One region of the Pseudoalteromonas sp. 31A1 genome, then DNA from elsewhere that is predicted to be linked to it. Evidence: predicted binding sites of a transcription regulator. Region 1 holds the regulator's gene; each other region holds the start of a gene.
The links. Region 1 encodes LexA, which represses DNA repair genes until DNA is damaged. Its sites were predicted from a motif close to TACTGTATNNNNATACAGTA; they were not measured.

Region 1 (3,809 bases):
TGTAACTTGCGAGCATACTTAAATATTTTTTTATTCATGTTTTAGTCTTATTATTTTTAGAGGCTAGTTTATTACATTAATGGGATTAGTTACTGCGACATTTTGTCGCAGTTTAAACTATAGCTTACTGTAATCATTTAAAAATAAAAAAAATTACACTTAAATTGCTAACATGACTTATTTGTTTAATTGAGCTGAGTGTTTGATATCCAGCTAGCTTTAAACGCTAAAAAATACTTAAAAGCTGCGAAATATCTATATAAAGTGGTTAATAGAGCATAGTTGATTTGGTATAACGGTAAAACTGCGTTAAAGTTTGCAATGAAATTATTAGAGGATAAATACGAAACGATGTCGGAAATTCAATTTTTAAATGTAGATCTTGAGCTTGAATCAAAGCAAGATATTAGTTTGCTAGTGGCAGACTTGAAAAAAGTCGCGACGATTTTACATTATGACAAAGACGAATACCGTCAATTAGCGCGTATTGAAGCAACAGGTGTAGTAAACACGCCTGACAAAGCAATAAACCATATATGTGAGCTTATTGAATCGTGTTCGCGTAACGCGCTAAAGCAATGGTTAAGCTGTTCACGTAGAACGTTTGATATTGGTTTTGAATCAGGCACTTCCCCTAAGTGCTTTAATCAAGCCTTAGATGCAGATACATTACTACGTATATCTGCGATTGGTGCGGGTATGGAAATTACAATTTACCCAATCGAAAAGTAACTATCTTCGCTCTACGACTGCTGCGGTCATTTTTGATACGCAGCACAGCTCATTGCGGCTATTTGTAATTTTTATTTCCCACACTGAACTACGTTTGCCAATATGAAACGCTCTTGCCGTTGCTGTTAAAGTGCCGTTGCGAGATGCTTTTAAATGACTTGCGCTAATTTCCTGCCCCACGCAGTAAAATTTTGTAAAATCGACAACAAAGTTAGCTGCATAGCTGGCAACTGTTTCGGCAAGTACAACGTTAGCACCGCCGTGAACCATTCCCATTGGGTTATGATGCTCAGGAATTGCCGGCATAGTGGCTACTAAGTAATCATCACCAATTTCAGTGACTTCTATTCCCATGGTTTTCATTAATGTTCCTTGGCCATCAATGCCTTGTTCTAACTGCTTGCACAGCTCTAAAGTGATGGGCTGGTACCAAATACTCATAATGACTCCTTTGCTTTTTTAATCATTTATAAACCTAGCGTTAGTTATATCCCTAAAATGTACACAAGTGAAATTACTTTGGCTATTTTAAGGCTTAATTTAAATTTGCGATTTTTATTTAACTGTATATACTCACAGTTAAATGTACTGTATGGAAAACCAGTTGTATGCGACCATTAACGAACCGCCAAGCTCAAATACTCGAACTAATTAAAGTTTTTATTAAAGACACTGGTATGCCTCCTACACGTGCTGAAATAGCGCAAACATTAGGTTTTAAAAGTGCCAATGCTGCTGAAGAACATTTAAAAGCACTTGCTAAAAAAGGCGCAATTAAAATGAAACCAGGTGCAAGCCGTGGTATTCAGTTAATTGAAGAAGAAGAGCCAGAACAATTAGGTTTACCGCTTATAGGGCGTGTTGCTGCTGGTTCACCTATTTTGGCGCAAGAGCACGTTGAAAGTCACTGCAAAATCGATCCATTAATGTTTAAACCGGCTGCAGATTTTTTACTACGCGTTAACGGTATGAGCATGAAAGATATTGGTATTATGGATGGTGATTTACTTGCTGTACATCGTACTCAAACCGCTGAAAACGGGCAAGTTGTTGTTGCCCGCCTAGACGAAGACGTAACTGTAAAACGTCTTGAGAAAGCGGGTCGTAAAGTATTACTTCATGCTGAAAACGACGATTTTGAATCTATTGAAGTAGATCTTGAGAATGAGTCTTTTAATATTGAAGGCTTAGCCGTTGGCGTTATAAGAAACGCTGATTGGATGTGACTTTAAAAATAGCTTTTAAACAAGCAGTTTTATAAATGCGTACTAATTAGTACGCATTTTCTGTTTTAAATTCGCACTAAAAATAGGGCATAAATAGCTCACTGACAATTTAAGCTGTAAACTTTTTTGCACTTATATTTTCCCCCTCCGAATGCGTTAAACCCCTTTGTTTTGCTCATCTTTTGAACTTCCTGTTACCTAGTTGGTTACTGATTTTTTATTAATTACTCAATATCACCTGATTGTTTTTTATACTAAAACTTGCTTGTTGTTCATTTTTTAGCTAATTATTAATGTGCTGAGCTAATAATAACTCACAGCTTTTTAGTTTTGAGAACACACAATATACACAAACCCGTTGTTGGCGCAGCAAAACCAATCAATATTAAATGAGATTGACTAAAAAAATAAAAATAACGAATTGGCGTTTAAGCCGTATGCCTCTTCGCTTTGCATTCGCAATAGCATCAAAGGAGCCGTCACATGGGTAAACTGACCTCTACCTTGTGGCTTATATTATGTGTTTTTTCGCACCCAGTTTTGGCTAACAGCCAATACAATATGCGCAAAGGCGTAACCGATATAAGCAATAATGTATATCAGCTGCACATGACCATATTTATAATATGTTGTGTGATTGGGGTGATAGTGTTCGCAATTATGTTTTGGGCACTTATTCATCACCGTAAATCTAAAGGGGCTGTACCTGCCCAATTTCACGAAAGCACTAAAGTAGAAATACTTTGGACTGCAATCCCGTTTGTTATTTTAATTGCTATGGCAGTACCAGCCACTAAAACCCTAATTGCAATGGAAGATGCCAGCAAAGCTGATCTCACTATTAAAATTACAGGCTCGCAATGGAAATGGCATTATGAATATATGGGTGAAGATGTAGAGTTCTACTCTATTTTATCTACCCCGCAAGATGAAATAGCGAATCTTGCAGATAAAAATCCTAACTACTTACTTGAGGTTGATAAACCTCTCGTACTGCCAATAAATCAAAAAGTACGATTTTTAATGACTTCTGACGATGTTATTCACTCTTGGTGGGTACCTGATTTTGCAGTTAAAAAAGATGCGAATCCCGGCTTTATAAACGAAACATGGACGAACATAAACGAAGAAGGTACTTACCGAGGCCAATGTGCTGAGTTGTGTGGTAAAGATCATGGCTTTATGCCCGTTGTGGTGGTCGCTAAATCTGAGGCTGATTTTAAAACGTGGCTTGCAGATGCAAAGCAAGCTAAACAAAAAGCAGCATTAGCAGATGCCGCATTACTTGATAAAACCCTCCCAAAAGAAGAATTAATGACTTTAGGCGAACAAGTATATATGGCCAATTGTGCTGCATGTCATCAGCCTACTGGCATGGGGTTACCGGGTGTATTTCCTGCACTTAAAGGCAGCCCTATAGTGCTTGGCGATATAAAAGATCACATTGATGTAGTTATCCATGGGCGACCCGGTACGGCAATGCAAGCATTTGCCAAACAGTTATCTATAAAGCAATTAGCAGCGGTTATTACTTATAAACGTAATGCGTGGGGTAATGATACGGGTGATGTTATTCAACCGAGTCAAATACAGGCAGCACTTGATGCCAAAGTGGAGGCGAACTAATGAGTAGCATAGTAGAACAATCTAACGCCAATGAAGCTCATCATGCTCATCACCCAGCTAAAGGTTTTAAACGCTGGCTTTACACAACTAATCATAAAGATATAGGTAGTTTATATTTAATTTTTTCGCTGACCATGTTCTTAATTGGTGGTGGAATGGCCATGGTGATCAGAGCTGAATTATTTCAACCAGGTTTACAGTTGGTCGATCCTCACTTTTTTAATC
Region 2 (3,809 bases), on a different contig from region 1:
ATCGTCTGCTGCATTATTAGCAATTGTCGCATCGCTCATTGGCTCTATTACTGCGCTATCGCTAAATGGCGTAAATAAATCATTGCCCCAATCTTTTAATCTGTCTTTCATTTCGAGTACTAAGCGCTCGGCTGTTTTTTTACCTACACCCGGTAATTTAACAAGCGATGTTGAGTCTTCGTTATTCACACAACTCACAAATTGCTTAGCTGACATACCCGATAAAATAGCTAAACCAAGTTTTGGCCCTACGCCATTTGCTTTTAATAGCTCTCTAAATAAGGCACGCTCAACTTTATTATTAAAACCAAATAATAACTGAGCATCTTCGCGCACTACAAAGTGCGTATAAACAATCGCGTTTTCACCAATTTTTGGTAAATCGTAAAAACAGGTCATTGGCATTTGTACTTCGTAACCTACACCACTTACTTCGAGTAAGATTTCTGGTGGCTGTTTTTCGACTAAAATACCATTTAAACGGCCTATCATAGTTATTTCCTTAAACGTCCTCTAACGGTTTTGCTTGCGCTACCCGCTAGTTTAATTAAATTTTGTTCTGAGTGAGCATGGCAAATCGCAATAGCGAGTGCATCAGCTGCATCGGCCTGTGGTGTACCGGGTAGTTTTAAAATATTTTTTACCATGTGTTGCACTTGTGTTTTATCAGCGCCACCGTTGCCTACTACAGCTTGCTTAATTTGCCTAGCTGAATATTCAAATACGGGTAAGTCGGCCATTGCAGCGCCCACAATAGCAGCGCCTCTAGCTTGGCCTAGTTTTAAAGCAGAATCGGGGTTGTGCGCCATAAATACTTTTTCAATGGCAAAGGTTTCTGGTGAAAACTGCTCAATAAGCTGTGTAATGCCTTGATAGATCATTTTAAGCCTAACCGGGAAAGGATGATCGGCTAACTTAATACAACCACTGCCTAAGTATGTAAATTTAGAGCCTTGGTGGGCAACAACGCCATATCCGGTCAAACGTGAACCAGGATCGATCCCTAAAATAATGGCCAAACAGCACTCCATTGTTATTATTTTTAAATTACGCTAATAATGCCAGAGCACTGTATAAATTACCAGTACAAAGAACAACAAAAATGCCCACGTGTTAGGTGGGCATTTGAAGGAGCATGTTAGTTTAAGCTTACCCTAGGGCACGCACTAATCCTTGGGTATTTTGTTTAAGTGTTCGGGCAATCATTAAATAGCCTAAACCAGCCACAAATACGCCGCCAGCTACCGGACCAATAATCCATATATGCGGATGTAACTTACCTGCTAAATCAAACATTTGTTGCTGCACAATTAAAAGCGCTATATCACTAAAAAATGCGGCAACTAAGCCAGCTAAACCGCCGAGTAATAAAAACTCGTACAAGGTCGCGTTTTTAATTAATCGGCTTTTAGCGCCAAGTGTTCGCAGTATGACAATTTCTTGCATACGCTCACCTAAACTAGCTTGCACTTGCGATATAAGTACAAGCGCGCCACACAGCACAACAATTGCAAGTACAAAGCCAATGGCGAGTGATACTTGCGAAATAGTTGTTTGTATTTGCTTAACAAAGTTATCAATATCAATCGCTGTAATAGTAGGGTAAGTACGCAATAACTGGCTAAAATCACGCTTTTGATCTGGGTTTATACGTACCGACGAAATATACGTTGCCGGAAAATCTGCAAGTACATCTGGGCTTAAAATAATAAAAAAGTTAGGTTTAAGCGTGGCCCAATTAACTTTGCGCACACTGGTGATTTTAGCGTCGAACGACTGCGAACCAATTAAAAATGTAAGCGTGTCGCCTATCTCAACATCTAAACGCTCAAGCATCGACTCCTCTACTGAGGCTTCAGCCATCGCATTTTCACCAAACCACGTGCCTTGTGTTACTTCATTTTGGTCAGGCACATCTTTAAGCCATGTAAGGTTTAGCTCGCGGCCAATACCTGCACGTGCTTCTTCGTCTTTTTTCTCGTTGTCTTGCAGTGATACAGAACGTGCTACCAACTCGCCGTTTACCGCATTTACGCGTCCACGAATAGTGGGATAAAACTCTGATACCTGAATATCTTTTTGTGCTAAATACTCATTAATTGGCTCAAGCTCATTTTGCGTAATATTAACTAAAAATGCATTAGGCGCATCGTTTGGTAGTTGCGACTGCCAATCAGATATCATGTCGTTTTTAAGTACCACTAAAAACAGCAGTAATTTAATCGCTAACGAAAAACTAATTAACTGTACCGCGTTCACATTTGCACGCTTTTGAATAGATGCAATTGCAAGCGACCAACTGTTACCTGGCTTAAGCCCTAATTTTCGACCGCCACCAAATATTAATTTAGATATCAAAAACAACACACCAATTAGCGCAAGCGTTGAGGCAAACAAAATAAGCGTTATTTTTATGTTGTTACTAAATAACCACATTAATAAAAACACAGTTAGCGCACTCATGCCTAAATGCACACGACTTACTGCCAACTTGTCACCTAAGTTACGGCGCAGCACTCTAAGCGGTGGAATATCAAATAAATCAAATAACGGTTTAATAGAAAACATAACAGCACAAATTACGCCAGTGCTTATAGCCACCAGCCAAGGTTTAAAGCCACCTAAAGGTAGCTCTGTGCCCATACTTTTTGATAAGTAACTTGTTGCTATTTCTTGCAAGCCATAACCAATTAAAAGCCCAATACTTACCGCCATTGCACATACAAGCAATAAATGGAGCATGTATATTTTGCGGATCATTGAACGGCTACCGCCTAGCGTTTTCATCATCGCTACTGGATCGTATTGGCGTTCACAATAACGTTTTGCTGAAACGGCTATAGCCACTGCGGCTAAAATAATACCCAATAAGCCAGCGAGCAATAAAAAGCTCTCTGCGCGGTTTAAACTATTTGAAATAGGTGATTGACGGTCTTTAACGCCGTACCATTGTTGGTTTTCTTTCATTTGTGGTTTGAGCCACTCGTAAAAGCTATTTATGTCAGCCTCACTACCGGCATAAAGTTGGCGGTAATAAACACGACTACCCGGTTGCACAACTTCGGTTTTTGCCACATCGTCAATATTAATAAGCACACGACGGCTGCTTGAAAATACATTAAATGGCGCATCGGGCTCTTCTACAATAACTTTTGAAACATTAAATAATGCAGCGCCAAGTTCTACTTGCGCACCTATATCAATGTTTAAACTGTAAAATACTGACTCACTTAGCCACACATTACCAGGCGCTGGACCGCTATTAGCAACCTTAATTTCACCTGTTAAGGTATCTTTAACTTTTAACTGCCCTTTTAACGGGTACGCATTAGATGCCGCTTTTACTGAGCTAAACTGCATTTCATCATCGGCAAACAACATAGTGTCGAAGTACACCATTTGCGCCGTTTTTAAATTTTGGCTCTGTGCTTTAGTAATAAAAGCAGTGTCAAGCACATGATCACTGGCTAGAACGCGATCTGCAGCAATAAAAGCACTGCTTTTTTGTGCAATACTTTGCCCTATTCGCTCAGTAACCATCGACAGTGTAAGTACGGTTAAAACAGCAAGTGCGATAGCCGCGCTTATAACGGTTAACTCACCACGGCGAAATTCTCGTGAAAATAACTTAAGCGCTAACTTAACCCACATCGGCAACGTCCTCTACTTCGCTTTTTACCAGTAAACCCGCTTCTATTTGAATAATATGCTCACATTTTTGTGCAAGCCCTTCATCGTGAGTAACTAAAATAAGCGTAGTGCCATGTTGAGTATTTAAATCAAATAATAAGGATTCAATCATTTTACCG
Region 3 (3,809 bases), on a different contig from region 1:
TAAGATATAAAACCAAGTGCAATACCGTGCGCAATCGAAAACGTTAATGGTGTCATTAGTAATACCACAGTAACAGGAATTGCATCGGTCATATCATCCCAGTTTACAAACTTTAAATTTTGCAGCATCAGAACAGCTACATATAAAATAGCGCCTGCCGTAGCATAAGCCGGTACCATTTGTGCAAGCGGTGCAAAAAACATCATTAGTAAAAAGCAAATGCCTACAACTACAGCTGTTAAGCCAGTACGTCCGCCAACAGATACACCAGCAACCGATTCTATATACGATGTAGTCGTAGACGTACCTAGCATCGCACCTGCAATTGTTGCTGAGCTGTCAGCACTTAATGCGCGCCCTAAACGAGGCATGTTACCTTTTTCATCAGCTAAACCTGCTTTTTGAGTTACCGCAACTAATGTACCCGAAGTATCAAAAAGATCGACAAACAAGAAAGCAAAAATAACACTCATCATTGATATATCAAAAGCGGCTGCAAAATCTAGCTGCATAAAAGTAGGCATTATTGATGGTGGCATAGCCATAACACCGTGATATTCAACAAGCCCCAAACTTAAAGCAATGCCAGTCACTAATAAAATACTAATAAGCACGCCACTTTTAAAATCGCGGTATAAAAGCGCTGCAATTACAAAAAAGCTTAATATAGCCAGTAACGGTCCTGGAGAAGTAATGTCGCCCAACTGCACTAATGTTGCCGGGCTTGAGACAATAATGCCTGCATTTTTAAGGGCAATTAATGCTAAAAAAGCACCTATACCCGTTGCGATTGCTCGCTTGAGCACCAGAGGTATGGCATTAATAATCCACTCTCTGACTTTAAATAAGCTTAAAAACAAAAATATACAACCCGACATAAATACAGCCCCTAACGCGGCTTGCCAGGTATAACCCATTCCTAATACGACACCATACGTAAAAAAGGCATTTAGTCCCATACCAGGCGCTAATGCTAATGGATAATTAGCCCATAAACCCATTATAAAACAGCCTATCGCAGCTGCTATACATGTCGCTACAAATGCAGCCCCTTGATCCATCCCAGCCTCTGCAAGCATAGCCGGGTTTACAAATACAATGTATACCATAGTTATAAAGGTAGTTAGGCCAGCAACGCATTCGCGTTTAACTGTTGAATTATTTTCGCTCAGTTTAAATAAGGCTTCGAACATAATAAACTTGTGATAGTAAAAAGTGGCGAGATTTTAACATAAAAATTATCTTTTACAGGACATTTTACCTTGCTATATACTAAACTGTTAAAGTAGTTAAAATAATAAATGAACCAATATGCTTAAAACAACACCTTGTGAGCAAGACTTAGAGCAACAGCTAGATAATATTTTAGGTTTTGTTACTCAACCCGAAAACACCTCTGTGCCCGTTGATAATAAAAAAGATGAGCAAAGTACGTTAAATAAAGCCCTATATTATTTAAAAAATAATCAAGCTCCATTGGCTGCAAAATGGATGCGACTTGCTGCAATGGCGGGAAACCATAGAGCACAGTTTTATTTAGGTTTATTTTTTGTGAAAGGTGAAGGCGTGCCACAAAGTGTATTTCATGCTGTAGCTTGGTTAAGCTTAGCAAGTAGCCAAGGGTACGCCCCTGCCACTGCAGCGGTTACAGATATACGCAAACATATCGAAACTAAGCGATTTAAAGATGCTCAATGTTATGCGGCAAGTTTGTACGAACAAATCCACCAACTCCAGTTTTCTCATATGATCCCTCGCACGAGTGAAAACACATAAGCTAGCTATGGCAGAAGTACTGTATGCAGTGTTAAAAAATACTGTATATGGTTATAAAGATAATCCTATACAGTATAAAACCCCAAAATGAAGACACTACGCAAAAAATTATTTTTAGAATACCTTCTCAAAAACAACCCTATAACAACCTGATTAATAAAGAATTATAAATTAAGAAATAAAAACAATGATCAAAAGCTGAATAACTGTACAAATAAATAGCATAAAAGGCTTGCACGAAAGCACTGTATAAACTACTGTATATGAATACTGTATAAAAACCCAGTGAGTGAAATTATGTTACAGCCTATTACCGTAAGAACAGTTAAAAGTTACCAACAAGATGAGCAAAGCGATTGCGTGAATTTGATTCAAATTGAAGATGAAATTTCAGCGACCTTTGAGCTTTTAAAAGTATTACACCAATACAATAGCTCTAATGCATGGACGTTACTAATTGCTCCAGATCACGTACCTAGCAAAGCTTTACTTGACTCATGCTCTATTGATACAAGTAAATTACTTGTTATTAGACAAAAGCACCTAGTAAATTTAGAGTATGTATTAAATTCTGCATTACATAACGGAAACTTTGCAGCGGTAATTACCTGGACCGATATAGTTAATAACCAACTACTTACGAATTTATCGTTCGATTTAAGTAAAACGAATACAAAACTATACTGTTTTACTAAAAAGTCTCAAACAACAGAGATATCACTCGCCCAATAAGCTTGTTAAACTAATGTTTTAGACTTTGTATTATTATTATGACTTCACTCAATACCACATTATGTTTTTGCAGCAGTGGGCACAATTATGCTGATTGCTGCGAGCCGCTTCACTTATCTGTTAAGCAAGCTGATTCTCCTGAACAACTTATGCGCTCACGATTCAGTGCTTATGTTATTAAAAATGCAGAATATGTTTATCAAACCTACGCAAAAGAAAAACAAGCTGAAAATCCGGTTAAAGAAATCAATGATTTTGCTAACAGCTGTCGATTTATAAATCTTGATGTAATTGGGTCAAGCCATGATGGCGATACCGGTACTGTAGAATTTAAAGCCCAATATTTTTATCAAAACTTATTTTGTGAGCTCCACGAAAAATCGCAGTTTATTAAAGAAAACACTCAATGGCGTTATTTAGATGGCACTATATATCCTGTTGAAGATATTAAAGTGGGCAGAAATGATGACTGCCCATGTGGCAGCAATAAAAAGTACAAAAAATGTCATAGCGTGTAATAAATAATCTTATTTAATATTTATCACCTACAAGGTGTTTTTAAGTGGCAAAGTGATTTATTAGCTAGCTAAACTTAAAAACACACTTGGTTACGACCTTGTATTTTGGACTCATACATTTTTTCATCTGCGATCTGCAAGGTGTTTTTGTTATTTACGTACGGTTGTAGGGTTGCACCGCCAATACTAATAGTCACAAAGTCATATTCTGAATATCTGTGTAATATTCCTAAATCGACCACATTTTGTTTAATTTTATCAGCAACACAAATCGCACCTTCAGTGCTTGTATGCGGTAAAACAACTACAAACTCTTCGCCGCCGTAACGCGCAACAAAATCGGTTGGCCTTTGCAAACTATTAGTAATAGTTTGTGCAACAAGGTTTAAAACCGTATCGCCTTGCACATGACCATAAAGATCGTTGTATTGCTTAAAGTAGTCTATATCGATGAGTAATAGTGCATAGTCGACTTTTTCTCGTAAGGCGCTTCGTTCCATTTTAGAAAAATGCGCATCAAAATAACGACGATTGAATACCTTTGTTAAATCATCTAGAAATACTTTTTGATTGAGTAAGTCATGTTGAAGTTTCATCGTAATATGGGCGCGCACTCTTCTATATAAAGTTTCCGAGTTAGTTGGTTTCTTTATAAAATCTACAGCTCCGGCTTCCCAGCACTCTTCTTCTTGATTTTCAGATGAGGTTACAAAAATAACGGGGATATCTTGTGTTTCAGATATATTTTTTAATTTTAGACATGTTTCAATACCACTCATTCCT
Region 4 (3,809 bases), on a different contig from region 1:
GGTTTATTAGGTGCAGGCATTGTAGGTTCGACTAAACCACAGAGCAAAGCAGTTCGTATATTAGCGTATGTAATTTGGGGTGTATCGAGTGTTTGGGGATACCTTATAGCTCGCGAGCATATTGATATGCAAACCACCACAGACCCTTTTGCATTTAGCTGTGAGTTTGAACCAAACTTCCCATCGTTTATGCCGTTACACGAATGGATACCTAGCTTTTTTCAGGCGACCGGGGATTGTGGAAATATAGATTGGCAGTTTATTGGTTTGAGCATGCCTGCTTGGATGGAAATTATATTTGCGCTATTCTCAATCACTTTGTTTGCTTTAGTGATTAGCCGCTTAATAACAAAAAAATCGATTTAATATGTTTACCTTTTTTTCAAGCCAATTAGATGATCTTAAACACTTAAAAGTGCGCAAGCGCCAGGACGTAATAGCACTTTCGTTAAGTATGTTATCGCCAACTGATAAAGTGTTACTACGTATTATTAAATTAATATTACTAAGTCCACTATTTTTAATATTCACGGTATTTAAAGGTTGGATATTAATCCCGTTTTTGATACTTGGTGGGCTTTGCTATCCGCTATTAACAACACCTATTGAAATTAACTTTGCTAAAAAGCACTTAAGCGATGCATTAAAACAATTTAATCAGGGCGCATAGCGCCCTGATTATTACTTAATAGCTTTAAAGTGAAATTTTCCCCTCTAATTTAGCTAATAGTTTTTTACCAATTCCTTTAACTTGCGATAAATCACTGACGCTTTTAAATTCACCGTTTTCTTCACGATAATCCACAATTGCCTGCGCTTTTTTCTTACCTATACCCGGTAGCTTAGCAAGCATATCTGCATCAGCATTATTTATACTAATTGTCTCAACTTGAGGCATTTGCTTGGTTACTTCCGATAGTTGTGCATATACGGTAGTTGCAGGTAGTAAGCATAATAAGCTTATGATGAGTAAATTTTTTAACGTTTTCATTAAACTTGCCCTTATTCTTCTTTTCTTAATTTTGAGTATTGCTCAGGAAATCAATAAATAAGGAACTGTAAAGTTCATCACTTAAAGTGTACCTAAGCGCATTATCACTATGATCCGAAATCCTGAAAATGCAGCTGGTACAACAAGTGATTGCTTAACTAAAGTAAAGTTACCGTTTTTTGTCAAATTTAAGACACCTAAAAATTAATACTTCGCGCTTGCAAATTTACGCCCAAACCATTACTGTACATAAAAACAGTAATCTAATGGTTTTTACAAACCACGGTGCCAAGCAATTTTGCAGGAGAAATCATGGCTGTTGTTGTTAAATATGTTGTAGAACGAAACGGAGTCGAGCGTATGACGTTTACTACCAAAAAAGAAGCTGATGCTTATGACAAGATGCTCGATATAGCAGAATCACTTGAGCTAATGCTAGAAAAGGTAGACGTACCGCTTAGTGAGCAACAAATTGAATCACTTGCTTTAGAAATAGCGAAAAGCAAAGATGACTTTATGACCATATTAAAGGGCGGCAAAGATCCAGTTGTTACCAAAGCGCCAGCAAAAAGTAAAAAGTCAGATAATGTTGCATCAATTGAAGATAGCAACGATAAAAAAGCAAGTTAATTCGTAGATTGCCCTTTCCTCGGACGGGACAAACTAAATAAAAAAGGGAGCAACTAAGTTGCTCCCTTTTTTATTATACCAATTCACTTAATTAAGTGATCTATTTTGAGGGTAAAAAAACGTGTTGATAGCTAGGCAAAAAATTCGATATTTAGTTGTTCTAAATGATAATTTTTTAACGCCAGTAGCGACACATTAGCCCCGCAAAATGATTAAGTATTATTGCGGATTGGTATTAATTACTACTCATTCAAAAATGAGTAGTAATTGCTATTTAAAGCTCTTTTTCTACTTCATCAAATAAAGCGGTAATGTTTTGCTCTGGCTCTTTTGTAGCTAAGCTAACAACAACAATTGCGATACTAGATAAAATAAAGCCAGGTACTATTTCGTACATAAAGCTACTTAAGCTTTCACCATTAATAGTAAACGGACCATAAACCCAAACAAGCACTGTAAACGCGCCTACTAACATACCCGATAACGCACCGGCAAAATTCATACGTTTCCAGTAAAGGCTGAACAGTACCAATGGACCGAAAGCAGCACCAAAGCCTGCCCATGCATTACTTACTAGGTCTAAAATAGAGCTATCTCTGTCGTAAGCTAAGTAAATAGCAAACATAGCCACTACGGCAACGCTAATTCGACCAACAGTAACTAATTCAAAGTCGCTAGCATCTTTACGTAAAAATGTTTTATATAAATCTTCAGTCAATGAACTTGAGCTTACTAGCAATTGCGATGAGATAGTACTCATGATAGCAGCCAAAATTGCAGCTAGTAAAAAGCCAGCAATAAGTGGGTGGAACAATAACTCAGAAAGAATTAGGAAAATCGTTTCAGGATCTTCAACCACAATATTATTTTCATAAGTATAAGCAGCACCAAATATACCAGTACCAACAGCACCAAGGGCAGCAACAATCATCCATGTCATACCAATACGGCGAGCTTTAGGCATATCCTTAACACTACGTACCGACATAAAACGAACGATGATATGTGGTTGACCAAAATAACCTAAACCCCATGCCATTGCAGAAATAATACCCAATGCAGAGCCTGCTCCAATCCAGTTAAGCATATCTGGATTTACACTATGTAAAGTAGATTCTAGAGGTTGTTCAAGTAAAGAGTATGCAACAGTAGGCACTAGAATCAGTGCGATGAACATAATACAACCTTGCACGAAATCAGTTAAGCTAACCGCTAAAAAACCACCAAACAAAGTGTATAAAACAACGACACCCGTTGTAATGTATAAACCCACTTCATAACTTAAACCAAATGAGCTTTCAAATAGTTTTCCGCCAGCTACAACACCAGATGATGTATAAAGAGTAAAGAAGACTATAATCACAACAGCTGATACAACACGTAATAAGTTTGACTTATCATTGAAGCGATTTGAGAAGTAATCTGGGATTGTTATAGAGTCATTTGCTTTTTCAGTGTACACACGTAATCTAGGTGCAACTAACAGATAATTTAACCAAGCACCAATCACCAAACCAATTGCTATCCATGTACTACTAAAACCAGTAACAAACATCGCACCAGGTAGGCCCATTAAAATCCAGCCACTCATGTCAGATGCACCTGCAGATAGTGCAGCAACACTTGGTGATAGATTTCGTCCACCTAACATGTAACCTGATACATCGCCAGTAGATTGCTTATATGCATATAGTCCGATACCTAACATTACAACAAAATATAATGCTAGTGAAATAATCATTCCTGTTTCCAAATTAGCCTCCGCATAATTATTAATAACAGGCTCTTGATCCGAATATTGACTCTTAAAATATTATAATAAAGACACTATTAGGATAAAAACCATTCTCGCTGACTATATCATGCCTAACAATAAAATCTCCAACTTGTTGCTTCCAGCTGATACAAAAATACTCATGTTGAATAATTTTAAAGCGAATTGGTAAAATATAATGAATTAAATAGAAGAAACACCTTAATTTATAATGATAATTTATTAATCATGCAAATATACGTAATGCTATTTTGAATCTTTTGCCATATATTATTACAATACCCAATTACATCACTCTTACGGAACTGTTTATGTATTTTTACGCTGCACGTCAACCGATTTTAGATAGAGATAAAAAACTTATCGGTTATGAGCTTTTATTTCGTGATGGCGTTGATAACGTATTTCCCGATA

Region 2: a site for LexA is predicted at 1,068-1,087, ahead of ruvC (crossover junction endodeoxyribonuclease RuvC). Genes of this name have one in related genera too.
Region 3: a site for LexA is predicted at 2,032-2,051, ahead of GQR52_RS09065 (SulA-like leucine-rich domain-containing protein). Genes of this name have one in related genera too.
Region 4: a site for LexA is predicted at 1,233-1,252, ahead of GQR52_RS12840 (YebG family protein). Genes of this name have one in related genera too.

What each region holds. Positions count from the first base shown of each region.
Region 1 is NZ_WTKY01000019.1:13,324-17,132, forward strand. Features, by position in the region: gene GQR52_RS15870 (hypothetical protein) at 1-38, opposite strand, end outside; gene GQR52_RS15875 (hypothetical protein) at 352-732, shown strand; gene GQR52_RS15880 (PaaI family thioesterase) at 733-1,173, opposite strand; gene lexA (transcriptional repressor LexA) at 1,341-1,958, shown strand; gene coxB (cytochrome c oxidase subunit II) at 2,442-3,584, shown strand; gene ctaD (cytochrome c oxidase subunit I) at 3,584-3,809, shown strand, end outside.
Region 2 is NZ_WTKY01000015.1:74,547-78,355, forward strand. Features, by position in the region: gene ruvA (Holliday junction branch migration protein RuvA) at 1-492, opposite strand, end outside; gene ruvC (crossover junction endodeoxyribonuclease RuvC) at 495-1,019, opposite strand; gene GQR52_RS14095 (FtsX-like permease family protein) at 1,150-3,651, opposite strand; gene GQR52_RS14100 (ABC transporter ATP-binding protein) at 3,641-3,809, opposite strand, start outside.
Region 3 is NZ_WTKY01000007.1:50,252-54,060, reverse strand. Features, by position in the region: gene GQR52_RS09075 (NCS2 family permease) at 1-1,193, opposite strand, end outside; gene GQR52_RS09070 (SEL1-like repeat protein) at 1,312-1,776, shown strand; gene GQR52_RS09065 (SulA-like leucine-rich domain-containing protein) at 2,074-2,508, shown strand; gene GQR52_RS09060 (YchJ family protein) at 2,547-3,026, shown strand; gene GQR52_RS09055 (diguanylate cyclase) at 3,101-3,809, opposite strand, start outside.
Region 4 is NZ_WTKY01000013.1:49,173-52,981, reverse strand. Features, by position in the region: gene dsbB (disulfide bond formation protein DsbB) at 1-366, shown strand, start outside; gene GQR52_RS12850 (DUF6170 family protein) at 368-670, shown strand; gene GQR52_RS12845 (helix-hairpin-helix domain-containing protein) at 695-991, opposite strand; gene GQR52_RS12840 (YebG family protein) at 1,304-1,621, shown strand; gene putP (sodium/proline symporter PutP) at 1,896-3,374, opposite strand; gene GQR52_RS12830 (HDOD domain-containing protein) at 3,707-3,809, shown strand, end outside.